2 linked regions of the Paracoccus pantotrophus genome follow. The protein of the gene in region 1 interacts with the protein of each later gene in a pairwise test. Links are inferred from orthologs where the notes say so. Each region holds a gene or a part of one and is shown in the gene's direction. Other genes may lie near its edges.

What was found. The genes of interacting proteins can lie anywhere in the genome.
Region 2: the proteins of ESD82_RS04670 (region 1) and ESD82_RS06020 interact in binary tests that used the Escherichia coli proteins (3 or more experiments, as listed by UniProt). The link is inferred for Paracoccus pantotrophus from one-to-one orthologs.

What each region holds. Positions count from the first base shown.
Region 1 is NZ_CP044423.1:965,894-973,134, reverse strand. Bases 1,717-4,406 are described here. They hold ESD82_RS04670 (2Fe-2S iron-sulfur cluster-binding protein), read left to right. Parts: upstream 1,717-2,744; coding sequence 2,745-3,068; downstream 3,069-4,406. Other genes in these bases: typA (translational GTPase TypA), read right to left, coding at 3,818-4,406; ESD82_RS04665 (TetR/AcrR family transcriptional regulator), read right to left, coding at 3,086-3,733; xseA (exodeoxyribonuclease VII large subunit), read left to right, coding at 1,717-2,633. Outside these bases: purD (phosphoribosylamine--glycine ligase), read right to left, coding at 1-965; more of xseA, read left to right, coding at 1,074-1,716; more of typA, read right to left, coding at 4,407-5,638; ESD82_RS22420 (hypothetical protein), read right to left, coding at 5,716-5,850; ESD82_RS04655 (TIGR01244 family sulfur transferase), read right to left, coding at 5,893-6,321; gph (phosphoglycolate phosphatase), read right to left, coding at 6,420-7,103; ESD82_RS04645 (thioredoxin family protein), read right to left, coding at 7,104-7,241. UniProt on the Escherichia coli protein: Ferredoxin are iron-sulfur proteins that transfer electrons in a wide variety of metabolic reactions. Although the function of this ferredoxin is unknown it is probable that it has a role as a cellular electron transfer protein.
Region 2 is NZ_CP044423.1:1,240,511-1,247,020, forward strand. Bases 1,107-4,105 are described here. They hold ESD82_RS06020 (HesB/IscA family protein), read left to right. Parts: upstream 1,107-2,419; coding sequence 2,420-2,791; downstream 2,792-4,105. Other genes in these bases: ESD82_RS06010 (hypothetical protein), read left to right, coding at 1,107-1,452; rpsD (30S ribosomal protein S4), read right to left, coding at 1,603-2,223; tpiA (triose-phosphate isomerase), read left to right, coding at 2,893-3,636; ESD82_RS06030 (methionine ABC transporter ATP-binding protein), read left to right, coding at 3,769-4,105. In the rest of the region: aconitate hydratase AcnA, read left to right, coding at 1-607; more of ESD82_RS06010, read left to right, coding at 838-1,106; more of ESD82_RS06030, read left to right, coding at 4,106-4,815; ESD82_RS06035 (methionine ABC transporter permease), read left to right, coding at 4,805-5,479; ESD82_RS06040 (MetQ/NlpA family ABC transporter substrate-binding protein), read left to right, coding at 5,496-6,278; ESD82_RS06045 (acetyl-CoA hydrolase/transferase family protein), read right to left, coding at 6,388-6,510. UniProt on the Escherichia coli protein: Is able to transfer iron-sulfur clusters to apo-ferredoxin. Multiple cycles of [2Fe2S] cluster formation and transfer are observed, suggesting that IscA acts catalytically.

The sequences.
Region 1 (7,241 bases):
CAGCTCACCGCCATCTCGCCCAGCCGGCCCTCGGCGCAGGCCAGGATCAGGTCCAGCGCCTGCGCGCCCAGCCGCATCATCAGCACCTGGCATTCCGGGTCGCCGAAGCGGACATTGTATTCCACCAGCCGCGCCCGGCCGCCCTCGATCATCAGCCCAGCATAGAGCACGCCCTGGAACGGCGTACCGCGCCGCGCCATCTCGGCCACGGTGGGGCGCACGATCTCGGCCATCACCTGGTCCTGGATGGCTTCGGTCAGCACCGGGGCCGGGGAATAGGCGCCCATGCCGCCGGTATTCGGCCCGGTATCGCCGTCGCCCACGCGCTTGTGGTCCTGGGCGGTGCCGATCGGCAGACAATCCGTCCCGTCGCACAGGACGAAGAAGCTCGCCTCCTCGCCCTCCATGAACTCCTCGATCACCACCTCGGCCCCGGCCGTGCCGAAGGCGCCGCCGAAGGCGTCGTCTACGGCGGCGACGGCCTCGGCCTCGGTCATCGCGACGGTCACGCCCTTGCCGGCGGCCAGCCCGTCCGCCTTCACGACGATGGGCGCGCCCTGCGCGCGGATATAGGCCCGCGCCGGCTCGGCGGCATCGAAGCGCGCCCAGGCGGCGGTCGGCGCGCCGCAGGCGTCGCAGACCGCCTTGGTGAAGCTTTTCGAGGCCTCCAGCATCGCCGCCGCCCTGGACGGGCCGAAGACCAGGATCCCCGCCGCCCGCAATTCGTCGGCGACGCCGGCCGCCAGCGGCGCCTCGGGGCCGATCACCACCAGGTCGATGGCGTTCTCCTCGCAAAAGCCGATCACGGCGGGGCCGGACAGGATGTCCAGTTCCGCCAGCCGGGCCAGCGGCTCCATCCCGGCATTGCCCGGCGCGACGAACAGCCGGTCGCATTTCGGATTCTGCCGGATCGCCCAGGCCAGCGCATGTTCGCGCCCGCCGCTGCCGAGGATCAGGATGTTCATGCGAAAAGGCCCCCTTGCGAATGTCTGGCGACTTCTAGGAACTGCCCCGCGCCGGATCAATCCCCCAAACCCCTTGATCCCGCCCGCGCCCCGCGCCACAACCGGGCCATGGAGCTTTTCGAAGAGACGCCCGCCAGCAACGCCCATGAATTCACCGTCTCCGAGATCTCGGGCGCGGTGAAGCGCGTGCTCGAGGGCGAGTTCGGCCGCGTCCGCGTGCGCGGCGAGATCGGCCGCGTCTCGCGCCCCTCGTCCGGGCACCTTTACTTCGACCTCAAGGACGACCGCGCTGTGATCGCCGCCGTGACCTGGAAGGGGCAGGCCGCGCGCCTCTCGACCCGCCCCGAGGAGGGGATCGAGGTCATCGCCACCGGCCGGCTGACCACCTTTCCCGGCCAGTCGAAATACCAGCTGATCGTCGAGGAACTCGAACCCGCCGGCGTCGGCGCGCTGATGATGATGCTGGAGAAGCGCCGCAAGGCGCTGGCGGCCGAAGGGCTGTTCGACGAATCGCGCAAGCGCCCGCTGCCCTATCTGCCGCGGGTGATCGGCGTCGTGACCTCGCCCTCGGGCGCGGTGATCCGCGACATCCTGCACCGGCTGCGCGACCGCTTTCCGACGCGGGTGCTGATCTGGCCGGTGGCGGTGCAGGGCGAGGGCTGCGCGCCGCAGGTCGCCGCGGCGATCCAGGGCTTCAACGCGCTGCCCCAGGGCGGGGCGATCCCGCGCCCCGAGCTGATCATCGTCGCCCGCGGCGGCGGCAGCCTCGAGGATCTCTGGGGCTTCAACGAGGAAGCCGTGGTCCGTGCCGCCGCCGCCAGCGCGATTCCGCTGATCTCGGCCGTGGGGCACGAGACCGATACCACGCTGATCGATTTCGCCGCGGACCGCCGGGCGCCGACGCCCACCGCCGCGGCCGAGATGGCGGTGCCGGTGCGCGCCGAACTGGCCGCCCGGCTGGCCGAGATCCGGGCCCGGATGATGCGCGCCGCCCAGGGGGGCAACCAGCGCCGGCGCCAGCGGCTGGCCGACCTGGGCCGCGCGCTTGGCCGGCCGCAGGCGCTGACCGACCCGGCCCGGCAACGTTTCGACCTGTTCGCCGAGCGGCTGGAGCCGGCGCTGCGCGGTTTCGTGCGCGCCCGCCGCGACCGGCTGAACGCGCTGCCGCTGTCGCTGTCGGCCCTGCGCACCATGCTGCGCAGCCGGCGCGATGCGTTGCAAGGGCAGGGGCAGCGGCTGCCGCTTTGCCTTGAGCGGCTGGGCCGGCGCCGGACCGAGCGCCTGGCCGAGCTCGGCAGCCGATTGGAGCGGGCTCGCGCGCGGATGCTGGCCGATGCCGCGCGCCAGACCGCCCGCGACCGCGACATGCTGGAGCGCATGGCTGCAAGGCTTGCCGCCGCCGCCGCGCGCATGCTGCCGCCCCGCCGCGAGGCGCTGGAGCGGCTGGACCGCTTGCGCCAGACGCTGGGCTATCGCGAGACCCTGCGCCGCGGATTCGCCGTCGTGCATGGTCCTGCGGGCCTGCTGACCGAGGCGGCCGAGGCGGCGCAGGCCCCGCGTTTCGAGATCGAGTTCCTGGACGGCCGACTGACGGCGCGCCCCGACGCGCCCCCGGCAAAACCCGCCCGCAAGCCGCGCGAGCCCCGGGGCCAGAAATCGCTTTTCTAGCGCGCCAGGCCCAGGGCCGCGCAGCAGGATGCGGAAAACCGCCGCGCGGGCGGGGCTTTTCTCTTGCGGCGCGATGACCTATCTGCGGCATGAAGCGCAAGGAAGGCACCCATGGCCAAGATCACTTACATCGAGCACAACGGCACCGTCCACGAAATCGACGTCAAACCCGGCATGACCGTGATGGAGGGCGCGCGCGACAACGGCGTACCCGGCATCGATGCGGATTGCGGCGGCGCCTGCGCCTGTTCGACCTGCCATGTCTATGTGGCGTCGGAATGGGTGGACCGGCTGCCGCCCAGGGATCCGATGGAAGAGGACATGCTGGACTTCGCCTGGCAGCCCGATCCGGTGCGCTCGCGCCTGACCTGCCAGATCAAGGTGACGCCGGAACTCGACGGGCTGGTGGTGAACCTGCCCGAACGCCAGATCTGAGCGCAGCCGCGTCCCGCTCAGGCCTTTTCGCTGGTGGCGGGCGCGGATGCGGGCGCATTGGCCCGGATCAGGTTGCCCATGAACTCGGCGAATATCCGTTCGGCGAGTTCGCGGGTCGAGCGGGAATCGCCGTCGAACCAGGGATCGGTGCTGCGCGTCAGGAACATCATGTTGCCGCCCTTGACCAGGCAATGCAGCATCATGGTCGAGATGTCGATGTCGGTGTCCGGGGACAGGATGCCGAGCCGCTGCGCCTCGGACAGCTTGCGGTGATAGAGGTCGCGCATCGAGCTGGTATAGCGATGCAAGGCGCTGCCGGGCTTGATCGGGCCGCAAAGCCTATCGACCAGAAGCCGAAACAGCGTCGGATTCGCCTCGGCCCAAGCCAGATAGCTGTGGGCGATCGAATGCATCTGTTCGATCGGGTCGGCGGTATTGGCCTGGATCACCCCCTCGCGCAGCGCATCGTTGAGCAGGGTGACGGCGTGATAGATCAGCCCCTCGTGCAGTTCCTCGATCGAACTGAACATGCTGCGGATCTCTTCCTCGCTCGCCGCGGTGCGCGGGGCAAGTTCGGCGAGGTCAGAGGGCAGCCGGCCGCTTTCCTCCAGATGCTCCTGGGCGGCGAAGATCAAGCTTTGATAGATATTCCCCCGGCCTTCCATCAGCCGCTCCTGAGACAACTTGCTTCAAATCTAACAGAGTTTCTCCGCCGCGAAAGCCTGTAATCCCAAGCGGCGGAAAGAAGCTCAACCCTCGGCGCGGGACTGGCGCTTGCGCTCGTGCGGGTCCAGGTAACGCTTGCGCAGGCGGATGTTCTTGGGCGTGACCTCGACCAGCTCGTCATTGTCGATATAGGCGATGGCCTCTTCCAGCGACATGCGCACCGGCGGGGTCAGCCGCACCGCCTCATCCGTGCCCGAGGCACGCACGTTGGTCAGCTTCTTGCCCTTCAGCGGGTTCACTTCCAGGTCGTTGTCGCGCGAATGCTCGCCGATGATCATGCCCTGATAGACCTGCTCTTGTGCGCCGATGAACATCTTGCCGCGCTCTTCCAGGTTCCACAGCGCATAGGCCACCGAAACCCCGTCCTCCATGGAAATCAGCACGCCCTGGCGGCGGCCCTGGATCGCGCCCTTGTAGGGCGCCCAGCCGTGGAAGATGCGGTTCAGCACGCCGTTGCCGCGGGTGTCGGTCATGAACTCGCCGTGATAGCCGATCAGCCCGCGCGAGGGCACATGGGCGACGATGCGGGTCTTGCCGGTCCCGGCGGGGCGCATGTCCACCATCTCGCCCTTGCGGTCGCCGGTCAGCTTTTCGATCACCACGCCGGTATAGTCGTCATCGACGTCGATGATGACCTCCTCGATCGGTTCGAGGCGCTGGCCGTCCTCTTCGCGGAAGATGACGCGCGGGCGCGAGATCGACAGCTCGAATCCCTCGCGGCGCATGTTCTCGATCAGCACGCCCATCTGCAGTTCGCCGCGGCCCGAGACGATGAAGGCGTCGCCGCCCGGCGTGTCCTCGACCTTGATGGCGACATTGGTCTCGGCCTCTTTCATCAGCCGCTCGCGAATCACCCGCGACTGCACCTTGTTGCCGTCGCGGCCCGCCAGCGGGCTGTCGTTGATGCCGAAGGTGACGCTGATCGTCGGCGGATCGATGGGCTGGGCGGGCAGGGGCGTGTCCACCTCGAGCGCGCAGAGCGTATCGGCCACGGTAGCCTTGGACATGCCGGCCAGGGTGACGATGTCGCCCGCCACCGCCTCGTCGATCGGCTGCTGGTTCAGGCCGCGGAAGGCCAGCACCTTGGAGACACGGAACTGCTCGATGCGCTCGCCGTCGCGCGACAGCGCCTTGATGGTGTCGCCGGCCTTGGCGCGGCCGGCCTCGACCCGGCCGGTCAGGATGCGGCCGATGAACGGGTCGGCGCCCAGCGTGGTCGCCAGCATCTGGAAGGGCTCGTCCTGGCGCTCGATCTGTTTCGGCGCCTCGACATGGCGCAGCACCAGATCGAACAGCGCCGTCATGTCCTTCCTGGGCCCTTCCAGGGTCTCGTCGGCCCAGCCGCCGATGCCGGAGGCATAAAGATGCGGGAAATCAAGCTGTTTGTCGCTGGCGCCCAGGTTGGCGAACAGGTCGAACACCTCATCCAGCGCCTTGTCGGGATCGGCGGCGGGCTTATCCACCTTGTTCAGCACCACGATGGGCCGCAGCCCCAGGGCCAGCGCCTTGGAAGTCACGAACTTGGTCTGCGGCATCGGACCTTCGGCGGCATCGACCAGCAGGCAGACGCCGTCCACCATCGACAGGATGCGCTCCACCTCGCCGCCGAAATCGGCGTGGCCGGGGGTGTCGACGATATTGATGCGGGTTCCCTTCCACTCGACCGAGGTCGCCTTGGCCAGGATGGTGATGCCGCGCTCACGCTCGATGTCGTTGCTGTCCATCACGCGCTCGGCCACGGCCTGATTTTCGCGGAAACTGCCCGATTGCTTCAAGAGCTGATCGACCAGGGTCGTCTTGCCATGGTCGACATGGGCGATGATCGCGATATTGCGGATGTCCATAGGGGGCCTTTTTCAGAATTTGCGCCCCCGGTAACGCAGAGGGGCGCGAAAGGCCAGCGCCAATCGCAGGCAGGATGTCAGCGCAGGCCCAGAAGCCCCAGGATGAACAGCACTACGACGACAAGGCCGACAAGATAGATGATCGAGTTCATGACGGATTCCTCCCTTGGGCCGGCCGGGCAAGGGATCCGCCCGATCGCTGGCTGTCGCATGGGAAACCCGCCGCGTCGGCCAAGGTTCCCGGCCGACGGCGATCAGACATCCTGTCGGGCCAGTGATTCGATCAGCGGTCGGACACCCGAAAGATCGTAGCCCGCCCGTGCCGCGGTCTGAAGCAGATCCGCTACCGGTTCCTGTCCGGCGCGGGCCAGCGCCCAGAGCACGGTCGAGCGGTTGCCGGACCGGCAATAGGCCAGCTTGGGTCCGGGCGCGGCCAGCGCCTCGGCCTGGGCCGAGATCATCTGCGGCGTGATCTGGCCGGGGGGGAAGGGGTTGAAGTGATATGCCATCCCCGCCGCCTCGGCCGCCGCGCGCATCGCCTCGTCACCCTCGTCCGGGCCGACCTCCTCGTCGGGGCGGTTGTTGATCAGCACGCGAAAGCCGGCCTCGGCCAAGGCTGGCAGATCCTCGGGGCGGATCTGGGCGGCCACGGCAAGGTCGGGGGTCAGTTGTCGCAGGTCCATGCGGAGCTCCTTGGGCTTCGGTCGGGCCGGAATGGCGGCATGCGGCGACGGTTCCTTCCGTTTTGCCGTCCTGTCAAGCGCCGCGATGCCGGATGAACCTAGCCGACCGCCGAGGTTTCCTCGACCAGCAGCGGCAGGCGAGCGAAATCGTCGAACGTGCCGCGATGCGTCATCTGCTCGACCGGAGTCTTGCGATAGCCGCGGGTGAACAGCAGGAAGGGGACGCCGGTGTTGCTGGCGCATTCCTCGTCGAATTCGCTGTCGCCGACATAGACCCCGCGCGGATTCAGGGGATCGGCGCCCAGGCCGGCGAAAGCCGCGCGCAGGGGGGCCGGATCGGGCTTGCGCTGGGGCAGGGAATCGCCGCCCACCACGGCCCCGAACAGTTGCGCGATGCCGAAATGGTCGAGGATCGCCCGCGTCGGGCCCAGGGGCTTGTTGGTGCAAAGCCCCAGCGGATAGCCGCGATCGGCCAGGATCCCCAGCGCCTCGGCGACATTGGGATAAAGCCGGGTCAGGCCGGTGGCGTCGTGATAGCGGGTCATGAACGAGGCAACCAGGTCGCGATGCGCCTCGACCGGCAGCGCGGTGGTGCCGATGACGCGCCGCCACAGCAGGTCGACGCCGCCGCCGACGAAGCCGCGAACCTGATCCAGCGTCAGGGGCGCCACGCCATGCAGGCGCAATACCGCGTTCACGCAGGCATGGATGTCGGGCACGCTGTCGATCAATGTGCCGTCAAGATCGAAAACCACGGGGCAGGGGGCAAAGCAGATGTTCATTCACGCCTTCCATTTGATCGAGCAACCCATCGAGGCCACCTGGTCGCGCGGGCCCTGCCCGGTTTCGGCGATCTGCACCATGGCCTCGTACAGCTCGCGCCGGGCATCCGGCGGGGCGGGATTGCGGCCCGAGGCGTC
Region 2 (6,510 bases), 270 kb from region 1 along the record:
ATACCTGACCGAGCGCCAGGTCGCGCCCAAGGACTTCAACAGCTACGGCTCGCGCCGCGGCAACCACGAAGTGATGATGCGCGGCACCTTCGCCAATATCCGCATCCGCAACGAGATGCTGGACGGGGTCGAGGGCGGCTATACCCTGGGCCCGGACGGGCAGCAGACCTCGATCTTCGACGCCTCGATGGAATATCAGGCGCAGGGCACGCCGCTGGTCATCTTCGGCGGCGTCGAATACGGCGCCGGCTCGTCGCGCGACTGGGCGGCCAAGGGCACCAACCTGCTGGGCGTCAAGGCGGTCATCGCCGAGAGCTTCGAGCGCATCCACCGCTCGAACCTGGTCGGCATGGGCGTGATCCCCTTCGAGTTCACCGGCGGCGAGAACCGCAAGACGCTGGGGCTCAAGGGCGACGAGGTGATCTCGATCGACGGGCTGGCGGGCGAGTTCAAGCCGCTGTCTCAGGTCGCCTGCACCATCCGCTATGCCGATGGCAGCGAGAAGGTGATCCAGCTCAAGGCCCGCGTCGATACCGAGGTCGAGATCGAATACCTGGAGAACGGCGGCGTGCTGCATTACGTGCTGCGCAACCTGGCGAAAGCCTGATCCAGCGCCATCGGACAAGAATGACGGGCCGTCCCTTCGGGGGCGGCCTTCGCTTTTCCGGCGCCGTCCCAGGGGTATTTTAGGAACGAAGAAGCCAGGCTGCCGGAAGAGTATTTGCAAAACGGTGAAACGCAGCGCCGTTCACAATCGGGCAAGCGTAGAGCGAGCGGCTTGCATGGCGGCGGAGCATTCTGGCAAATCGGCACGCAGGGACTGATAAGGGGAAAGCGATGCGCGGGCTGGCGGTGGCTTTGATCGGAGCGATGGGATTGTCGGCGCCGGCAGGCGCACAAGAGAATCCGGCCGGGAACGAGCGGCTCTGGACCTGCGAGACCTCGATCGCCGGCGAGCAGACGGCGATCAACTATGTCCGCGATGACGCGTTTCGCGCGAATGTCGGCCGGCTGGAGAAGAATTTCTCCGGCTGGGGGCGGATCTCCTGTCCCGGCTACGTCACCCTGCGCGAGATCCTGCGGCGCAACCAGATGGCGGACGACGGCAGCTATTGCCTGCTCTGGGACAAGCAGCACGACACCTATATCGGCGCGCAGAAGGGGCCGCGCAAAGGGAATGCGCTATGTCGCAAGACCTTTTGCGAACGGGTGAACACGGCGCGGCAGGCAACCTTCCGCAATGCCAATGCGCTGGCGGTCGCCGGCTATGACGCGGTGACGCAGCGGCCCGGCGCCACGATCCTGGCCGCAACCTCGGGGCAGATGGTCGGCACGCTCGAGGCGGCGGGGGCGGCGGCCATGGGCATGGCGGCCTCGCCGGTGGCAGTGGGCTCGCTGGTGATCGGTTCGGCCGCCGTGGGTGGAAGCCTGTGGTATTGCGCCGAGGAATAGCGCCCCGCCGCCGGCGCTGCGTTTCACCGTTTTGCAAATACTCTTCCGGCACCCCGGCTTCTTCGTTCCTAAAATACCCCTGGGACGGCGCCGGAAAAGCGAAGGCCGCCCCCGAAGGGACGGCCCTGAAATCCTGTGATCCCGGAAGGATCAGTTCTTGGCGTAGAATTCGACGACCAGGTTCGGCTCCATCTGCACGGCATAGGGCACATCGCCCAGGGCCGGAGTGCGCACGAAGGTGGCGGTCATCTTGTTGTGGTCCACTTCCAGGTAGTCCGGCACGTCGCGCTCGGCCAGGCCGACCGATTCCAGCACGATGGCCAGCTGGCGCGACCGCTCGCGGACCGAGATCACGTCGCCTTCCTTGACGCGGTAGGAGGCGATGTTCACGCGCTTGCCGTTCACCTCGACATGGCCGTGGTTCACGAACTGGCGGGCGGCGAAGATGGTCGGCACGAATTTGGCGCGATAGACCACCGCGTCCAGGCGGCGCTCCAAGAGGCCGATCAGGTTCTCGCCGGTGTCGCCCCGGACGCGCTCGGCCTCGGCATAGATGCGGCGGAACTGCTTCTCGGTCAGGTCGCCGTAATAGCCCTTCAGCTTCTGCTTGGCGCGCAGCTGGGTGCCGAAATCCGACAGCTTGCCCTTGCGGCGCTGGCCGTGCTGGCCGGGACCGTATTCGCGGCGGTTGAGCGGCGACTTGGCGCGGCCCCAGATGTTCTCGCCCATGCGGCGGTCGATCTTGTACTTGGCAGCGGTGCGTTTGGTCATCGCTGATCTCCTTCTTTATGTTCTGTTCTCGAAGGGCGTTGTCCTTTGGCATATTGCCCGACAGGATTCCCCTTGCGGGGTCCACCAACACCAATGAAGCGGCGCTTATAGCCGCCCGGCGCCCGGTGTCAAGCACCCCTTGAGCCGCGGCCCCGATGCTCCTAAATGAAAGGCAGCGAACAGAAAAGGGCCCGAGATGTTTTCGATCCCCGGCAAATCCCCCGTGACCATCACCCAGGCGGCCGAGCGGCAGATCGCCCGGCTGATGGCGCAGAAATCCGCCAGCGGCCTGCGCATCGGCCTGAAGAAGGGCGGCTGCGCCGGCATGGAATACACCATGGAGCTGGCCGAGACCGCCTCGCCCGGCGACGAGGTGGTCGAACAGGGCGAAGCGCGGGTTCTGATCGCCCCCACCGCGCAGATGTTCCTGTTCGGGACCGAGATCGATTATGAATCCGGCCTGCTGGAATCCGGCTTCAGGTTCCGCAACCCCAATGTCACCGACAGTTGCGGCTGCGGCGAATCGGTCAACTTCGCTCCGCTGGAAGGTTCGCGCGCCAAGGTTTGAACCTTTTTGCCGCAAGTTAGCGCCCACATCGCCCTGCCGGCTTGATCGCGCGAAATCCCCGGCCTAATCCCCTGCCAGATCATGAAAAGGGAGAGAGGCAGATGGCCCCGCGCAAACTTGCCGCCGGCAACTGGAAGATGAACGGAACCCTGGCCTCACTGGCCGAGATCGGCCGGCTGCTCGCCGATCACCCGGCGCCGGGCTGCGACGTGCTGATCTGCCCGCCTGCCACCCTGCTCCATGCCATGGCCGCCAGCGCGCAGGGCAAGATCGCCATCGGCGGCCAAGACTGCCACGCCAAGACCGCGGGTGCCCATACCGGCGACATCGCCGCCGCGCAGCTCAGGGACGCGGGCGCGAGCCATGTGATCCTTGGCCATTCCGAGCGTCGCACCGACCATGCCGAGACCGACGCCCAGGTCGCCGCCAAATCCGTCGCCGCGCATGAGGCGGGCCTCGTCGCGGTGATCTGCGTCGGCGAGACCGAGGCGCAGCGCGACGCCGGCCAGACGCTCGACGTGATCTCGGCCCAGCTTGCCGGCTCGGTTCCCGATGGTGCCACGGCCGCCAACACGGTGATCGCCTATGAACCGGTCTGGGCCATCGGCACCGGCCGCACGCCCACCTCCGACCAGATCGCCGAGGTCCATGCCCTGATGCGCGAGCGCCTCTCGGCGCGCTTCGCCGACGGTGCCGACATGGCGCTGCTCTATGGCGGCTCGGTCAAGCCCGGCAATGCGGCCGAGATCTTTGCCATTCCGCATGTGAACGGCGCGCTGGTCGGCGGCGCCAGCCTCAAGGCCGAGGATTTCGGCCCGATCATCGCCGCGCTTTCCGCAGCGTAACGCCGGCGAAAGGAACGCCATTCCATCCGAACCCTCCGGTTTGGAATGGCGTTGCCCTTTTGCCGGGCGCCTGCCCCTTGCCAAGCCCGGCCCGGCGGGCATAGGTCTCGCCTGACATTCAAGGCAGGGGCGATGACAGAGCCGGCAATCTCATTCCAGGGCGTGACGCGCCGCTATCCGCAAAAGGGCGGCGGCGACGTGGTGGCGCTGCACGACATCTGGCTGGACGTGCCGCAGGGCGCGATCACCGGCATCATCGGCCGGTCCGGCGCCGGCAAATCGACGCTGTTGCGCATGGTGAACGGGCTGGAACGCCCCAGCGCCGGCAAGGTGATCGTGAACGAGCGCGACGTGGGCGCCGCCTCGGACGCGAGCCTGCGCCGCATCCGGCGCGAGGTCGGCATGATCTTCCAGCATTTCAACCTGCTGGCCAGCCGCACCGTGGCCGAGAACATCGCCCTGCCGCTGGAGATCGCCGGAGAGGACCGCGCGAAGATCGCCCCCCGCGTCACGGAGCTGATCGAGCGCGTCGGCCTGACCGCCCAGGCCGGCCGCTACCCGGCCGAGCTTTCCGGCGGGCAGAAGCAGCGGGTCGGCATCGCCCGGGCCTTGGCCACCGGGCCGCGCGTGCTGCTGTCGGACGAGGCGACCTCGGCCCTCGACCCCGACACCACCCGGCAGGTGCTGGAGCTTCTGCAGCGCATCAACCGCGAGCTTGGCCTGACCATCCTGCTCATCACCCATGAGATGGCGGTGGTGCGCGACATCTGCAGCCATGTCGCGGTGATCGAGGGCGGCCGCATCGTCGAGGCGGGCGAGACCTACGCGGTCTTCTCGAAACCCGCCCATCCCACCACGCGCTCGTTCCTGACCGGCGTGACCGGCGTCGCGGTGCCGCAATTCGTCGCCGGCCAGATGCGGGACGCGCCGCAGGGCCCCGAGGCCGAGGCGGTGGTGCAGATCACCTTCATCGGCAGCCATGCCACCGACCCGATGCTGGCGCGGCTGACCTCGGAACGCGGGGTCAGCGTCAACATCCTGGCCGGCGCCATCGAGGAGATCGGCACCAGGCCCTTCGGCAGCCTGATCGTCGCCCTGCCCGCCCAGCGGCTGGAGGAATCGCGCCGCTTCCTGGAAGAACACGGGCTTCTGACCGAGGTGCTTGGCTATGTCGGCTAACCTGATCCCGATCCTCTGGCAGGCAACGCTGCAGACGCTCTACATGGTCGCCCTGTCCACGCTGCTCGGCACGCTGATCGGCGGGCCGCTGGGCGTGTTCCTGGCCACCTCGCGCCGGGGCGAGCTGCTCTCGGCGCCTTGGCTGAACACCGTGCTGGGGCTGATCGTGAACGCGGCGCGCTCGACGCCCTTCATCATCCTGGTGGTGGCGATCATCCCCTTCACGCGGCTGATCGCCGGCACCTCGATCGGCACCACCGCCGCCATCGTGCCACTGACCATCGCGGCCGCGCCCTTCATCGCCCGCCTGATCGAGACCGCCATCCGCGAGGTCGATGCCGGGCTGATCGAGGCCGCCCGCGCCATGGGCGCCACGCCCGGCCAGATCGTGCGCAAGGTGCTGATCCCCGAGGCCATGCCCGGCATCATCCTGGGCCTGACGCTCGCCGTGGTCAGCCTGATCGGCTATTCGGCCATGGTCGGCGCGGTCGGCGGCGAGGGCCTGGGCGATCTCGGCATCCGCTACGGCTACCAGCGCTTCATGCCCGAGGTGATGCTGGCGGTGGTGGTGATCCTGATCGTGCTGGTGCAACTGGTGCAATCGGCCGGCGAATGGATCGCCGCCCGTTTCGACAAGCGCGCGCCCCGCAACCGGGGCCGATAACCGGAAAGGACATCCCATGCGCAAATTCAGCCTTGCCGCCCTGACCTCGGCACTCGCCCTCGCCGCCGGCATGGCCGCGGCCGAGGAGATCAAGGTCGGCGTCTCGCCGGGCGAACATGGCGAGATCATGGAGGAAGTCGCCAAGGTCGCCAAGGACAAGGGCCTGACCATCGACATCGTCGAATTCACCGATTACGTGGTGCCGAACCAGGCGCTGGCCGATGGCGATCTGCAAGCCAACAGCTTCCAGCACCAGCCCTATCTGGACAACCAGATCAAGGACCGCGGCTTCGCGCTGGTCAGCATCGCCAAGACCATCACCACGCCGATGGGCGTCTATTCGCAAAAGCTGAAATCGCTGGACGAGCTGCCCGAGGGCGCCGGGGTCGCGATCCCGAACGACCCGACCAATGGCGGCCGCGCGCTGCTGCTTTTGCAGGACAAGGGCATCGTCACGCTGGCCGAGGACACCGGCCTCACCCCCTCGCCGCTCGACGTGACCGGCAACCCGAAGAACCTCAAGTTCCTGGAACTCGACGCCGCCCAGCTGCCGCGCGCACTGGCCGATACCGACATCGCCGTGATCAACACCAACTACGCGCTGGATGCCGGCCTCAACCCGAACGAAGACGCCATCGCCATGGAAAAACCCGACAGCCCCTATGCCAACATCATCGTGGTGCGCCAGGGCGACGAGGACGCCCCATGGGCCAGGCAACTGGTCGAAGCCTATCACGACCCGGCGGTGAAGCAGTTCATCGAGGAGAAATACCAGGGTGCCGTCATCCCTGCCTGGTGACCTTCTCTGTTTCCTAAATACCCCGGGGGAGTCGCGGCACGCGACGGGGGCGGAGCCCCCATCCCCCGCGCCACAAGGAAACGCCCCGCCGGTCAAGCGGGGCGTTTGCTCATTCCGGCCGCATGCTGCCGGTGCGGCGCAGCCGGTCGTGCCAGCTGAGCGCCTCCTCGATCAGATGCGGCGTATGGCCGCCCCGCGCCAGCGCCCGGTCGTGGTAATCCGCCAGCGCATC